Regions from separate parts of the Arthrobacter arabinosi genome, predicted to be linked through region 2. Evidence: predicted binding sites of a transcription regulator. Region 2 holds the regulator's gene; the other holds the start of a gene.
The links. The regulator LexA, encoded in region 2, represses DNA repair genes until DNA is damaged. The targets are predictions, from matches to a motif close to TCGAACANNTGTTCGA.
Positions count from the first base shown of each region.

Region 1: a site for LexA is predicted at 5,188-5,203, ahead of ACX80P_RS13095 (HNH endonuclease signature motif containing protein). Genes of this name have one in related genera too.

Region 1 covers NZ_JBTNDF010000005.1:24,527-32,123, reverse strand. Annotated here, with positions in the region: gene ACX80P_RS13125 (hypothetical protein) at 1-884, shown strand, start outside; gene csrA (carbon storage regulator CsrA) at 889-1,158, shown strand; tRNA gene ACX80P_RS13115 (tRNA-Thr) at 1,268-1,343, opposite strand; gene ACX80P_RS13110 (alpha/beta hydrolase) at 1,609-3,213, opposite strand; gene ACX80P_RS13105 (DNA polymerase III subunit delta') at 3,210-4,403, opposite strand; gene tmk (dTMP kinase) at 4,400-5,047, opposite strand; gene ACX80P_RS13095 (HNH endonuclease signature motif containing protein) at 5,217-7,232, shown strand; gene ACX80P_RS13090 (trans-sulfuration enzyme family protein) at 7,334-7,597, shown strand, end outside.
Region 2 covers NZ_JBTNDF010000002.1:56,453-64,049, forward strand. Annotated here, with positions in the region: gene hisH (imidazole glycerol phosphate synthase subunit HisH) at 1-374, opposite strand, end outside; gene hisB (imidazoleglycerol-phosphate dehydratase HisB) at 371-988, opposite strand; gene ACX80P_RS04495 (DUF2461 family protein) at 1,111-1,800, opposite strand; gene ACX80P_RS04500 (histidinol-phosphate transaminase) at 1,877-2,971, opposite strand; gene ACX80P_RS04505 (LysM peptidoglycan-binding domain-containing protein) at 3,026-3,544, opposite strand; gene lexA (transcriptional repressor LexA) at 3,925-4,635, shown strand; gene ACX80P_RS04515 (ATP-dependent DNA helicase) at 4,667-6,739, opposite strand; gene hflX (GTPase HflX) at 6,732-7,597, opposite strand, start outside.

The sequences.
Region 1 (7,597 bases), on a different contig from region 2:
CCCCGTCGGCGCCGACGCCGGCTTCCACCCGGGCCGGGTCGGGTGCCGCCGGGGCCGCGGCTGCAGGGACTGCCCGCACCGACGACGCGACCCGGACTGCCGGGACCACCGCATCCGGCGCATCCGATGCATCCGGCGCATCCGATGTATTCGGCGCATCCACCGCATCCGGCGCATCCAATGCATCCGACACCGGGCCCGACTCCACGTTCCTCCGGGAGGGTCCGGGCGATCCGACCGACCTGCCCGATGTCCGGGGCCAGGTCCTCCGCGCACCCGCCGGCGCATCTCCCGCGCCGTCTGTGCTGCGGGCACCTGGCGATCTCGTCGTCGTCGTCGGAGCGCCCACTGTTGTCTGGCCGGTCGCATCCTCGATGGCCACCGTCCTCGGCCGGGGAGCACCCACGGCAGTGGCGGTCTCGGGGCCGCCGGGCTGGACGCACCCGGACGCTCGGTCGATCGACGACCGTCTCGCGGTGAACGCCGCTCGCGCCGCGGGGGTGGACGGCGGCCACGCCGTGTTCGTCGCGCTGTCGTCGGAGGAGCCCCTCGCGGACGGAGACGCCCTGATCGCACTGCGGCCCGATCAGGTGTGGCTCGCCGTGGACGCCGGACGCAAGGAAGCGGACACCGCAGCCTGGGTCGGGGCGCTGGTGCGCAGCATGGAGCGTGCAGGGCTCGCGCCGGCAGGGCTTGCCGTCGTCGGATCGGCGACGACGGCGACGCCGGAGACCGTTCAGGCGCTCGGCCTTCCCATCGGATGGCTGGAGGGTCGCCCGGCCGGACACACCCCGGCCGACGCCCCAGCGACCGCGACGACGACGGCACCCGGGCCGCGCAGGCCCGGCGGTCGACGTCGTGCCGTGCCTGTCGGGATAGAGTGACACGGTGCTTGTACTCACACGAAAGGTCGGCGAGCAGATCCTGATCGGCGACGACATCGTCATCACGGTGCTCGATTCCCGTGGCGATGGTGTGCGCATCGGCATCGATGCTCCCCGGGGTGTGAAGATCCAGCGCGAGGAGGTCCTCCGTGCCGTCACCGAAGCGAACCTCGCGGCGGCGGCAGCCGGGGCGGACGATGCCGATGCCCTGAAGGCCCTGCTGCAATCCGGTGCGACAGTCTCGACCGACAGCGTCGGCCAACCCGACAGCTGAGGCCCGTCCGGTTCCAGGGGGCGCCTCCCACCGTGCCTGCCCCGCGGGTGGCCGCTCGTTTCGTCCCGGACACGGAAAAGCCCCGGTGGTGAACCAACCGGGGCGATCGTGGAGCCTCCTGCCAGAGTCGAACTGGCGACCTTCTCATTACGAGTGAGACGCTCTACCGACTGAGCTAAGGAGGCAATGCTTCCTGGTCCCGAATGTCGCCCGGGGCCGATCCACAAGTCACAACTTTATAGGAGGGGTCGGCCGCGGTCAAAATGGCGTCGCGTCAGCAGAGTGCGCCCTGGTGCCCGCCGTCGTGTCGGCCCTCGCCTGCCACCTGCCCCGTGACGCGTTCCGGCGCCGGACGCGGCCCCTGTGTCAGGCCCCCGTCTCCGATCCGCGATCGACCGACCTGGGGTGGGGCGGTGTCCCCGATCACCGCGAGGGCGCGCTGCCGGCTCCTCAGCAGCGGGCGCCGTCCTCCGGGACTCTCCCGTCGACGAAGAAATCATCGACCAGGTCCAGGATGCAGCCGTTGGAGCGGCCGTACGCCGTGTGGCCCTCGCCTTCCCACGTCACGTGGACACCGGACTCGAGTTGGTCGGCCAGGGCCGTGGACCACTCGTACGGTGTCGCCGGGTCGCCGGTGGTGCCGATGACGACGATCGGGGCGGCGCCCGCAGCCCGCACGGGCGCGGGCCCGGGGACGGGCGGATACTTCCACGGGGCGCAGGTCACGCCGCCGAACGCCAGGAAACGGCCGAACGTGGGCGACGCCGCGACGAGTTCCTGTTCATCGGCGCGCATCTGCGCCGGGTCGCTCGTCATCGGGTAGTCGAGGCAGTTGACGGCGAGGAACGCGGCCGTCGAGTTGCCCGCGTAGCTGCCGTCCGGCTGGCGTTCCGACGAGAGATCCGCGAGGCGGAGGATGCTGGACACGTCGCCGTCGAGGGCATCCGAGACGGCCTGCGTGAGCATGGGCCAGTTGCCGTTGTCGTACAGCGGCAGGATGAAGCCCTGGACGAAAGTGGAGACGGGCACCCGGCGACCGTCGTCGGCCGTCATCGGCTCACGCTCGACGGCGGCGAACAGTTCCTGGATCTGCAGGACGCCGTCGTCCACCGTCCCGGTGTAGGGGCAGTCCCCGCCCTGCTGGCAGTCGGCGACATAGGCGCGCAGGGCCTTCTCGAAGCCGACGGCCTGACCGAGGGTGATGTCCTCGTTGCTCAGTGACGGGTCGATCGCGCCGTCGAGCACGAGCCGCCCGACCCGCTCGGGGAACAACTCCGCGTAGGTCGCCCCGAGCTGCGTCCCGTAGGAGAAGCCCAGGTAGTTCAGCTTCTGGTCGCTGACGAGCGCCCGGAGAACATCCATGTCCCGTGCGGCGGACACGGTGTCCACGAAACCCAGCAACTCACCCGTGCGCTCGGCACACACATCCGCGAACTCCCTGGCGTCCGCGGACATGAGGTCGAGGAGCTCGTCGGGGGAGGCCTCGGCCGGGTAGCTCTCCTGCCGCGCCTCGTCCTGCTCGGCATCGCTGTAGCACTCCACGGCACTGGACCTGTTGACGCCCCTCGGATCGAAGCCGACGACGTCGTAGTCCTCCCGCAGGCGGTCGCTGGTCACGTAGTCGAGGGAGTCCTTCACGATATCGAAGCCGGACCCGCCCGGGCCGCCCGGATTGATGAGGATCGTCCCCCGCGCCTCACCGGAGGCGTCGGCGCGGATCGCCGCGATCTCGATGCTGTCCCGACCCGGATCCGTGTAGTCCAGTGGCACGTCGATCGTCGCGCAGACGAAGGATGCCTCGCAGCTCTCCCACTGCACGTCCTGCGTGTAGAAGGGGCGGAGGTCTCCCGACACGTCACCTATGGCCGCAGGGTCCGCGGTGGCCACCTCGCCCGCGGGCGGCGCCGGGCGGCTCTCGGGCGCGAGCAGCGTACATCCGGAAAGCCCCAGCACGACGGCGGTGGACGCGGCGAGGAGTGCCGTGGCCCGGCGGAAGGGGCCGCGGCGGTCGCTCGAGCCGTCGCTGTCGGGGAGGCGGTACGGTCCGCCGGTCATCGGTCGAGGTCCTTCCGGGACAGGAGGCTCACCGTCATCGCCTCGATCGCGAGCAGCGGGGACACGTTGGTACTGACCAGACGCGTGCGGACCTCGTTGATGGACTCGAGCCGCAGCAGGGTGTCCTCGGGGCCCTCCCGGCGGGCGAACTCCTCGAGTTCCGGTCGCAGGGGCTCGTTGACGAGCATCTGTCCGCTGGAGACCTGGAGCATCAGCACGTCCCGGTAGAAGGAGATGAGGTCGGTCAGCGCGCGATCGAAGTAGTCGTTCTTCGAGCGTTTCGCCCGCCGCGTCTGGTCATCCTCGAGCCGCTTGATCTGTGCACGCATCGACGGCGGCAGGACACCCGTCTCGGGTGCGCCGAGGGTCGCGAGCAGCGCGGCCCTCTCCTCGGCGTCGCGCTGCTCGAAGGAACTCTGAGCTTCCGCTTCGGCGAGCTTCACGAGATCCGCTGCAGCCCGCATGGCGCCGGCCACCGAGCGAAGCGTCAGGGGGAGCCGGACGATCTGATTGCGGCGCTCGCGGGCGCCGTCGTCCGTGGCGAGCCTCTTCGCGATGCCGATGTGGCTCTGGGCGGCGCGGGCGGCAGCCTCTGCCGTCACTGCGTCGATCCCGTCGCGGGCGACGAGCAGGTCCGCGACGTCCTGGACCGGTGGCAGTCGGAGGCCGACCGACCGGCATCGGGAGCGGATGGTGATCAGCACGTCGCCCGGACTCGGAGCGCACAGCAGCCAGATGGTCCGCGGCGGCGGTTCCTCGATGGCCTTCAGCAGTACGTTGGTGCTGCGCTCCTGCATGCGGTCGGCGTCCTCGACGATGATGATGCGCCAGCGCCCTGTCGACGGCTTGTCCTGTGCCTTGCGGACGAGTTCACGCGCCTCGTCGATGGTGATCGTCACCTTCTCGGTGGTGACGTTGGTGAGATCGGCGTGCGCGCCCGAGAGGACGGTCCGGCAGGCCTTGCACGTGCCGCAGCCCCGCTCGGTGAGGGCTTCGCGCTCGCAGAGCAGGGCAGCGGCGAAGGCGCGGGCGGCGTTGGACCTGCCCGAGCCTGGCGGGCCGGTGAAGAGCCAGGCGTGCGTCGGCGTACCGGACTGTGCTGCACGGCGCAGTTGCTCGACCACCTGTTCCTGCCCCCGGAGTTCGGCCCACACACCGGTGGCGGGAAGGCCCGGCGTCGCGGTGCTCACGCCGACCTCCGGGCCAGTGCGCCGAGGATGGACCGGTGGAGATCCTCGGGTGTCCCGGCGGCGGCAAGGACCAGGTAGCGTTCGGGTTCCGCGCGCGCCAGGTCCAGGAACGCGGAGCGGATACTGGCGTGGAAGGTGTCGGGTTCCGCCTCGAGGCGGTCCTCCGCGGCAGCACCCCTCGTGCGGCGGCTTCGGCCCTCCTCCGGCGCGACGTCGAGCAGGACGGTGAGATCGGGGCGGAGGCCGTCGGTGGCCCACAGATTCACGTCGAGGACGGCCTGCGCACCCAGTCCGCGGCCGGCGCCCTGATAGGCGACCGAGGAGTCGACGAAGCGGTCGCACACGACGACGTCGCCCCGTTCCAGCGCGGGCACGATCACCTGATGCACGTGGGCTGACCGCGAGGCGGCGAACATGAGGGCTTCGGTCCGCGCGTCGATGTCGCCGTGGCCATGCTCGAGGACGAGCGAGCGCAGTTTCTCGCCGATGGGCGTGCCCCCCGGTTCGCGCGTGCGGATGACCGTGCGGCCGTCCTTCTCGAGGGCCTCGACGAGCAGTGCGGCCTGCGTGGACTTGCCTGCGCCGTCGCCGCCTTCGAGCGCGATGAAGAGCCCGGGAAGCCCGTGCGGGAGGGGAAAGGTCACGCGCCAAGACTACCGAGTGGCCGTGACATTGAGGCCATGGGGGAGCGCTGCGTGCTGCGCCGCGGATCCGGGAGCGCTGCCGGCGCACCCGATGCCCGCTGTGCTCGGAGTTATCCACATACGGACCTCCTCCCAGGTGTTCGAATACACGTACTAATACGCTCGTTCCATGGCCACAGACGTAGCGGAGGAGCAGTCGACGACGGTGCAGGCTCTCGGCCTCGTCCACTCGCACCTCGCGGGCATCGTCAAGCAGTTCGAGACCGACGCCCGCCTCGCCTCCACGGCCGATCTCGCCGCAGCCCTCGGTGCCGCGGAGCGTATCTTCCACCTGGTCGAGTACCTGCAGGTCGTGGGTGCGGCAGCGGCGGACCAGCAGGAGATCGCCAGGGTCGGGGAAACACGGAGGGGCCTGGACTGGAGTGGTCCTCTGGCCGTTCCCGAGGATGCCCACGAGTTCAAGGACACTGCCGAGTACCTCCGCGCTCGCCTGGGGATCACCCGGCAGGAAGCGCAGCGGCGGGTCCGCCTGGGGAAGTACGTGCTCCCACGGGCCGCAGTGACCGGCGAGCCATGCCCGGCTCTGCTCGAACTCGTCGGGGATGCGTTCGGGTCGGGTGCGATCAGCTCCCACGCCGCCGTCCGGATCAGCGATGCGGTGGAACGTGTACGGCCCTGTGCGTCGGCTGACCAACTGCAGTTCATGGAGGAGTCCCTGACGACCCAGGCCATGGAATCCGACGCCGACCTGCTGAACGTGATCATCCGACGCTGGGAAGCAGCGCTCGATCCCGACGGGGCCGAGCCCACGGAGGAATTGCTGAAGGCGCAGCAGGGCGTGTTCCTGAGGGGCAGGCGACGTGGACTGCACCGGTTGGAGATCGCTGCGGACGACGAACAGTTCGAGTACCTCCTCACCGTCATGAACACCGCGACCAACCCGCGCACCAACCTGCCCCTTGCTCGGGGCGGTGGTCCGGCAGGGGCGGACGCCCGGCGGGCCGGGAGTGACGGTGCCGGTGACGCCACCGATACCGATACCGACTGCGGCGGTGGCCTGTGCAGCGACGTGGACCCGAGCGGCACAGCGCAGAGTGATACGGACCCGGTCCATGCCACCCCGCGTGAGACGGTCGCCGATGGCGCCGACCCCTTCGATGCCGAGCGGAATGGCGCCGATCGGAACGGCATCGATCGGAACGGCATCGATCCGGACGAGGCCGACCACGGCGACGCTCAGCCGAGCTGGGAGCGCAGGACCCGGCCCCAGCGCCAGCTGGACGGGTTGGTCGGTGCCTGCCAGGTCGCCCTGGCTACGGACACTCTTCCTGCCACCGGTGGCCATCGGCCGCAGGTGATGGTCACCATCGATTACCGTGCCCTCGTCGAAGACCTGCGCCATGCGGGAGTCGCCCGGAGAAGAATCGGCGGATCGGGGATCCGCCCGTCCGGTATTCGCCTGTCGGGTGTATGGCGGGACGACCGCCGCGCGGAGGACGGATTGTCTGCGCAGAACGGGCAGCACGGGCAGCAGGCGCAGCAGGCGCAGCAGGCGCAGAACGGTCATCGAGCGTGGGACGGGCAGGCGCGGGACGGGCAGTGCTCCCAGGACGGACCGTCGGGTCAGGACGGGCGGCAGGCGCGGGGGGAGGAGTGGGGGGAGGAGTGGTCACAGCTCGGGTTGCTGGTGACCGACGCGGGGGCAGGTGCCTTCGGTGGCCCCTCCGGCGCTTCGAGGGCGCACCCCGCAGGCGGTTACAGCGTCTTCGGAGGGCCCGTCACCGCGAGGACCGTACGCAAGATCGCCTGCGACGCGGACATCATCCCCGTTGTCCTGGGGGACCGAGGGGAGGTCCTCGACGTCGGGCGCGCTCGCAGGCTCTTCGGTGTGGCGCAACGGCGGGCAATGGTTGCTCGGGACCGGGGGTGCGCGTTCCCCGATTGCACCGTTCCCGCCGTCTGGGCGGAAGCACACCACGTCACTCCGTGGGTCCTCGGCGGAAGAACCGACGTCTCCAACGGGTGCCTCCTGTGTTCCTTCCACCACCGGCTCATCGAGCGGGGTAACTGGATCATCGAGATGAAGCACGGGATCCCGTGGTTCACCCCACCGGCCTACATCGACCCCGATCGCACTCCCCGGCGGAACAGGCACCGGGAACTCCCCCAGTGCGGGGCGCCATGATGGCACTCGTCATGCCCGGGGGCACAGCGTCCGACGTCCGAGGGGCAGGCGATTGTGACACCCTTTTTCCGGGCACGCGCTGTCCGACCTACGCTGACCCCATGACGACATCTCGCGAGGACCCGCCGCACGCCGGGTTCGCCCCGGACACGCTCACCGTCGCCGCAGGTCGGCCTCCCCGCGAACACGACGCCCCGGTCAATGCACCGATCGTGCTCTCGACGACGTTCCACGAGACGGGCGCGCCCGTGCCCGGTGACCGCATCTATGCGCGTGGTTCGAACCCCACCTGGGATCCGTTCGAGGAAGCACTCGGTGCGCTCGAGGGGGCGGACCTACCGGCCCTCGTCTTCGGTTCCGGGCTC
Region 2 (7,597 bases):
GTGTTCCAGCCCATATGGGGCACGACGTCGGCCTGCAGCCGCTCCACGGTTCCGGGCCACTCGCCCATGCCCGGCGTGCGCACGCCGTGCTCCACGCCCTCGTCGAACAGCACCTGCAGGCCCACGCAGATCCCGAGGACGGGGCGTCCACCGGCGACGCGGCGTCCGATCATCCGGAGGGCGTCGACGTCCTTGAGGCCCTTCATGACGGCGGCGAAGGCACCGACGCCGGGGACGAGGAGCCCGTCGGCGTTCAGGACATCGTCCGGCTTGGCGCTGAGGACGACGTCGGCGCCCACGTGTTCGAGGGCACGCACCACGGAGCGGACGTTGCCCGATCCGTAGTCGAGGACGGTGACGGTGCGGGCGGTCACAGCGCTCCCTTCGTGGACGGGATTCCCTCGACGCGCGGGTCCGGTTCGACGGCGGCGCGGAGCGCCCGGGCGAGGGCCTTGAACTGGGCCTCGACGATGTGGTGCGGGTCGCGGCCGCCGAGGACGGTGACGTGCAGGCAGATCTGTGCGTGCAGGGCGAGGGCTTCGAAGACGTGGCGCGTCAGCGATCCCGTGAAGTGTCCGCCGATGAGGTGGTACTCCTGGCCGGCCGGCTCCCCGCCGTGGACGAGGAACGGGCGTCCCGAGATGTCGACGACGGCGTTGGCCAGCGCCTCGTCCAGCGGGACCGTGGCCTCGCCGAAGCGCCGAATCCCGGCCTTCGTGCCGAGGGCGAGGCGCAGTGCCTCGCCGATCGCGATGGCCGTGTCCTCCACGGTGTGGTGGACGTCGATGTGCGTGTCGCCGGAGGACTTGATGGTCATGTCGATGAGTGAGTGCTTCGACAGGGCCGTGAGCATGTGGTCGTAGAACGGCACCGTGGTGTCGATCGAGGAGATCCCCGTGCCGTCGAGGTCGAGCTCGACGAGGACATCGGACTCGCTGGTGACGCGCTCTATGCGGGCCGTGCGGCCGCGGGCGGCATCAACTGTCATGGCTTCTTCCTTCTGTGCGCGTCATTCGGGCACGGATCGACGTGGGACCAGGGCGGATGGCGCATGCCACCTCGCGGTCCTGCCCTTCAATTCTAGGTGCACCCGCCCGGGCCGTCCGCCCGTCACCGCGCCCGGGCGCCGCCCGGCGGTCCGAACCGCTCCTCCGCGGTCAGGGCGGACGCACCCACGTAGCGGCTCAGCCACTCGTGCAAGGCGACGGGTTCGCGCAGGAGCGCGTCGATGCCCGAGGACGCGGAGGCGACATCCACCCAGGCGGGCCGCCGGACGCGGTGGTTGACCTCGATGCCCTTCCAGCGCAGCAGGTCCGCCCGGGGGTGGTCCGCCGGGTACCCGCGCGGCACCCGCTTCAGCGGTTCGGCGCGGCCGGGGCGGAGCATCATCCCGCCTCCGGTGATCGCCCTGATCGCGGCGACCAGGGCGGGGCCGGACACGGCGTCGGCCACCGCGGACCTGAAGCGGGCGAGCTGGTCGGCTGCGGGCAGCGGCAGGCCGGTGGCGACCAGCAGGCCGAGGCTGCTCACGCGGATGAACGCGCCCACGCCGTCGGGCCGATCGGCGACCGCGCCGATGAAGGTCTTGTACGGGGGGCTGTCCGCCCGGAATCTGAGGTCGTTGTGCGGGCGGTAGATCCGCCACTCCGTGAAGACCGTCAGGGCCGCGCACACCGCGGTGAAGACCGGGCGGACACCGTCCTCGTACAGGCGTCGTTCACGGGCCCAGAAGTCGCGGGAGTTGTCCGCCTCCAGCCGCGCGAAGAACGACTGCGCCTCGTCGAAGATCGGACGCTCCATGCGACACATGATGGGCGATGCCCGCAGGTGGCGCAAGACCCGGAAGGGCTCCCCCGCACGGGGTGCGGCGCGGGCGTCAGAGCAGGGTCGCCAGCGCTTCCAGGAAAGCCGTCGTCTCCTCCTCGGTGCCCGCGGTCACCCGCAGGGAGCCGGGGATACCGACGTCGCGGATGAGGACCCCGGCGTCGAGCAGTCCCTGCCAGACGCGATGCGGGTCCTCGAGGCCGGAGAAGAACACGAAATTGGCGTCCGATGGGGCCGGAGCGAGACCGAGGCCCTCGAGCTCGCGCACGATGCGGTCCCGCTGCACCTTGATCGCCTCGACGTTCGCCAGCAGCGTGTCCGCGTGGGTGAGGGCTGCGTTCGCGGCGGCCTGGGTGATGGCGGACAGGTGGTAGGGCAGCCGGACAAGACGCAGGGCGTCGGTGACCTCCTGCGCGGCCGCGAGGTAGCCGATCCGCGCGCCGGCGAGGGCGAACGCCTTGCTCATGGTCCGCGAAACGAGCAGCCGCGGGCGTCCCGGAAGGAGGGTGAGGGCGCTCTCCGTGCCCTCCTGGGCGAACTCCCCGTAGGCCTCGTCCACGATGATGATCGCGCGGGCGTCCTCGCCGGCCGCGTAGGCCGCCTCCACCACGTCGAGGCCGAGCGCCGTGCCGGTCGGGTTGTTCGGTGAGCAGAGGAACACGATGTTCGCGCCCGATTCCCGGACGGCGCGCGCGGTGTCCTCCGGCGTCATCGCGTAGGCGGCGCCGCGGTCGGCGGTGATGTAGCGCGTCCCGGTGCCGCTCGCGAGCAGAGGGTACATGGAGTAGGTGGGCGGGAAGCCGATGGCGGTGCGCCCGGGACCACCGAACGCCTGGAGGACCTGCTGGAGCACCTCGTTGGAGCCGTTGGCGGCCCACAGCTGGTCGGGCGTGAGGCCGTGCCCGAGATACCCGGCGAGGTTCTTCCGGAGCTGGGTGAATTCGCGGTCGGGGTAACGGTTGAGCCCCCGGGTCGCCTCGGCGACAGCCTCGACGATGGCCGCGTGGACGTCCGCCGGCACGCCATGGGTGTTCTCGTTGACGTTGAGCAGGATCGGGACGTCCAGCTGGGGAGCACCGTAGGGGTGCAGCCCGACGAGATCGTCACGCAGGGGAAGGTTGGCGAGGGCGTCGACGGAGGAGGGCACCCGTCGAGTTTAAGGGATGCCGTCGTCCGGGGACCAATGGGCGGCGTGAGCCGGTCAGCCCTCGGTGGGTACCGCGACGCGCTGCCCGGCCTGCACCACGGAGTTCGGCAGGTCGTTGAGTTCGACGATCTCCGCCACGGTGTCCCGGGGGTCGCGCTCGGGCGCGTACTGCATGGCGAGGTCCCAGAGGGTCTCCCCGGCCGCGACGCTCACCTCGACGGTCGCCGTGGTGGTCGGCGCCGATTCCCCCGCCTGGGCCTGGGAGGTGAGGAATGCTCCGAGGAGGATCAGGGCGGCGACGCCGAGGGCGATCGGCAGTCCGACCAGCAGCAGGCGCCCTCGCCGGGTGAGCGTCAGGGGGCCTTCCGCACTCCGCTGCGTGGAGGTACGGGGCTGCATGGAGGAACGGGGCTGCATGGAGGTACGGGCGGAGTCGGCACGGGAGGGGGCGGCGAAGGACGAGGGCACGGAGGGGCGGGTGGACGCATCAGGCGAGGGGACGAGCCGGAGGCGGCCGTCACCGCGGCTGGGCGTCCACAGCGAGCTGCCGTGCAGTACAGGTGCTACAACCATTGCCGATCCTCTTTCCTTCGAATGCTCCGGTCAGGTCAACCGCCTGATTCGAACACACGTTCTATTTGGCTCTGCCTATTTCTAGCACTTAGCAACGACCCGTGTCGAGACTCGGTCGAACACATGTTTGATAACTGCGCCCGTCTGTCCTAGCGTGAAGGGGACAGGATGTCGACCGCGGATGCTGCCCCTCCGGGGCGCTTCCCGAGCCGACATCCCCTACACAACCAGCCGCCTCTGACAAATACGGTTTCCGGTCCACGGATGCCGAACGGCGGTGACGACGGGATCGGCGATCCCAGGCGAAAGGCGCGACAGTGGCGGAACCAACAGCGGCAGCCCGGCAGGATTCGAACACCGCCGATGCTCCGGCAGGCGCCGTGCCCATCTCAGCGGGCCGGGGCAGGCCCCGCGGCCGCTCCGCATCCAAGGGCCTGACCGCCCGGCAGCTGACGATCCTCGAGACGATCCAGCGGTCGATCGCCGACAAGGGCTACCCGCCGTCCATGCGGGAGATCGGCGACACCGTCGGCCTCGCAAGCCTGTCCAGCGTGACCCATCAGCTGTCGCAGCTCGAGCGGCTCGGTTATGTGCGCAGGGACCCGAAACGTCCCCGTGCCATGGAGGTCCTGCTCCCCCTCACCCTCGCCCCGGACACGTCCGCGGGCCCGGTCGGATCGACCCCGGGCAAACCCTCCGAGTACCAGATCGCCGTCGACACCGCCCTGGTGCCGCTCGTGGGCCGCATCGCCGCGGGTGGACCGATCCTCGCAGACCAGATGGTGGAGGACGTCATGCCCCTGCCCCGCCAGCTCGTCGGCCACGGGGACCTCTTCATGCTCAGGGTCTCGGGGGACTCGATGGTGGATGCCGCCATCTGCGACGGCGACTGGGTCGTCGTCCGCCGTCAGCAGAGCGCCCAGAACGGCGACATCGTCGCGGCCCTGCTCGACGACGAAGCCACGGTCAAGACCTTCCGGCAGCGTGACGGCCACACGTGGCTCCTGCCGCAGAACACCCGCTACGAACCCATCCTCGGTGACCACGCCAGCATCATGGGCAAGGTGGTCTCGGTGATGCGCGCCCTGTAGCCGGGTAGCGCCGGGAGCGGGCCGGGACGCGTCAGCGCCCCGCGAGACGCTCCAGGATCCCCGTGACGGTGGCGCGGTCCGTCGTCGTCCAGAAGGGCGGGAGGGCGGCCCGCAGGAAGCCCCCGTACCTCGCGGTGGCGAGGCGGCTGTCCAGGACGGCGACGACACCCCGGTCCTCCGTCGCCCTGATGAGTCGGCCGGCGCCCTGCGCGAGCCGGACGGCGGCGTGGGTGGCGGACACGCTCATGAACCCGTTGCCGCCGCTGCGGGCGACCGCCCGGGTGCGCGCGGTCATCAGCGGATCGTCCGGCCGCGGGAACGGGATGCGGTCGATCACGACCAGCCGGCAGGAGAGCCCCGGCACGTCGACGCCCTGCCACAGCGACATGGTGCCGAACAGGCAGGTGTCGGGTTCGTCCGCGAACTGCGTGACCAGCGCGTTGAGCGAGGACTCCCCCTGGCACAGGATCTCGAAGTCGACCTTCGGGCGCAGCGCCTCGGCCGCCTCCTCGGCGGCACGCTTCGACGAGAACAGTCCCAGGGCGCCTCCCCGGGACGCTGTGAGCAGCCGCAGGAGCTCCTCGAGCTGCGCGTCGGAGGTGCCGCGCTCGGGTTTGGGCAGGTCCTTCGCCATGTAGAGGACGCCCTGCCGCGGGTAGTCGAAGGGGCTCCCGACGTCGATGCCGGTCCAGGCGGGCGCGCCGGGACCGCTGAGGCCCAGCGATCCCGCGACGGGACCGAACTCGGAACCGATCGCGAGGGTCGCGGACGTCAGGATCACGGTGTGGTCCTCGAACAGTCCCTCCCGCAGCCGTCCGGCGACGGACAGTGGCGCGACGTTCAGCGTCGCGGGCGCGCTCTCGTCGGGTTGCGAGTAGCCGGAGCCCGGCGTGAAAGTGCTGGGCCGCGACGCCCAGACGACCTCGTTGAGGTCCGACGCCGCGAGGATCCGCTCGGCGAGCTCGAAGACCAGCGTGGTGCGGGACCGCGCGACCTGCCGTCCGCCGTCGACGTCGGCTTCGGACTTGCCGTCCGTCTTCGTGTCCGACAGCGCCGCGCGGGCAGCATCCCTGACCTGGGCGAGGGACTGCTCGAGATCCTCGGGCAGTCCTCCCGGCAGCAGGCCCGAGGGGACGAGCTCGGCGGCCGCCTCGAACGCGTCGGCCGCCGTGTCGAGGGCGCCGGTGGTGATCGAGGCGTGGCGGCGGAGGGCCGCGGCGGCCGCGGTCACCATCGGGGCGGAGAGCTGGCCGGAGACGGCGCCGGTGACGCGGTCGTGGAGTTCGTGCGCCTCGTCGATGACGACGACGTCGTACTCCGGCAGCACGGCCAGTCCCTCGAAGGCGCTGATCGCGAGCATGGCGTGGTTGGTGATGATGATGTCGGCGTCCGCTGCCGCGGCGCGGGCCTTCTCGCTGAAGCACTCCTGGGCCATCGGGCACCGGGCGGCGCCAAGGCACTCCATGCTGGAGACGGACACCTGCCGCCACGCGCGGTCGCTCACGCCCGGCACGAGGTCGTCGCGGTCGCCGGTTCCGGTCTCCTCGGCCCATTCGCGCAGCCGCACCACGTCCCTGCCCAGCGCCGAGGACGGGCCGTCGGTGGCCGGGGCCGGGTGCGGAGCGGCGTCCTCGCCGAGGCTGAACAGCGTGCCGGGGGCGTCCTCCTCGGGGAAGCCGCCGCCGGTCTTGTGGAGGCAGACGTAGTTCGACCGGCCCTTGAGCAGGGCGACGTCGACGGGGCGCGTGAGGGCGGGTCCCACGGCCTCGAGGAGGCGCGGGAGATCCCGACCCACGATCTGCGCCTGGAGGGCGAGCGTGGCGGTGGAGACGATGGAGGGGCGGTCGCTGTCCATCGCATGCGCGATCAGGGGCACCAGGTACGCGAGCGACTTCCCGGTGCCGGTGCCGGCCTGGACGAGCAGGTGCTCGCCCGACCGGATCGATTCACTCACCTGGCGGACCATCTCGTGCTGGCCGGAACGCATCTCCCCGCCCATGGCCCCCACCGCGGCGTCGAGCAGTTCCAGGGCCTGTCGGGCTTCAGCCGAGGGGGGAGCCGCGTCCGACGCCGCCCCGGCGCCGGACCGCGTGCTCTCACTCATGCCGGACGTATGCCTCCAGCTCGGCGGCCAGGCCCTCCCGGACCATCACCTCGAGGCGCGTGCCCTCACCGACGTGTTCGAGGCCGAGGATCTCGACGTCCTCCTCGTGGAGGCGGCTGAGGATCTCGCCCCGCTCGTACGGCACCATCAGGTCCAGCTTCACGCCCGGGCGCGGGATGCTCGTGCTGATGAGCTGGCGGAGTTCCGTCAGCCCCGCTCCCGTCCGTGCGGAGACGACGACGGACCGGGGTTCGCGCTGCCGCAGGCGTTCGATGACGAACGGGTCGGCGGCGTCGGCCTTGTTGAGCACGATGATCTCGGGCACCTTGCGGGCGTCGACCTCGGTCAGGACGGCGCGGACCGCGGCGATCTGACCCTCGGGGTCGGGGTGGGAGGCATCGACGACGTGCAGGATCAGGTCGGAGTCGGCGACCTCCTCGAGCGTGGAGCGGAACGCCTCGATGAGCTGGGTGGGCAGGGAGCGGACGAACCCGACGGTATCGGCGAGGGTGTACCCGATCCCGTCCGGCGTCTCCGCCCTGCGGACCGTCGGATCCAGCGTGGCGAACAGCGCGTTCTCGACCAGGACGCCGGCGTCGGTGAGCCGGTTCAGCAGCGACGACTTCCCGGCGTTGGTGTAGCCGGCGATGGCCACGGAGGGCACCTGGTTGCGCCGGCGGTTGGACCGCTTGGTCTCCCGCGCGGGCTTCATCCCGGCGATCTCGCGGCGGAGCTTCGCCATGCGCGTGCGGATCTTCCGCCGGTCGAGTTCGATCTTCGTCTCGCCGGGACCGCGCGAGCCCATGCCGGCGCCCGCGCTGCCGACCTGGCCGCCTGCCTGGCGGGACATCGACTCAC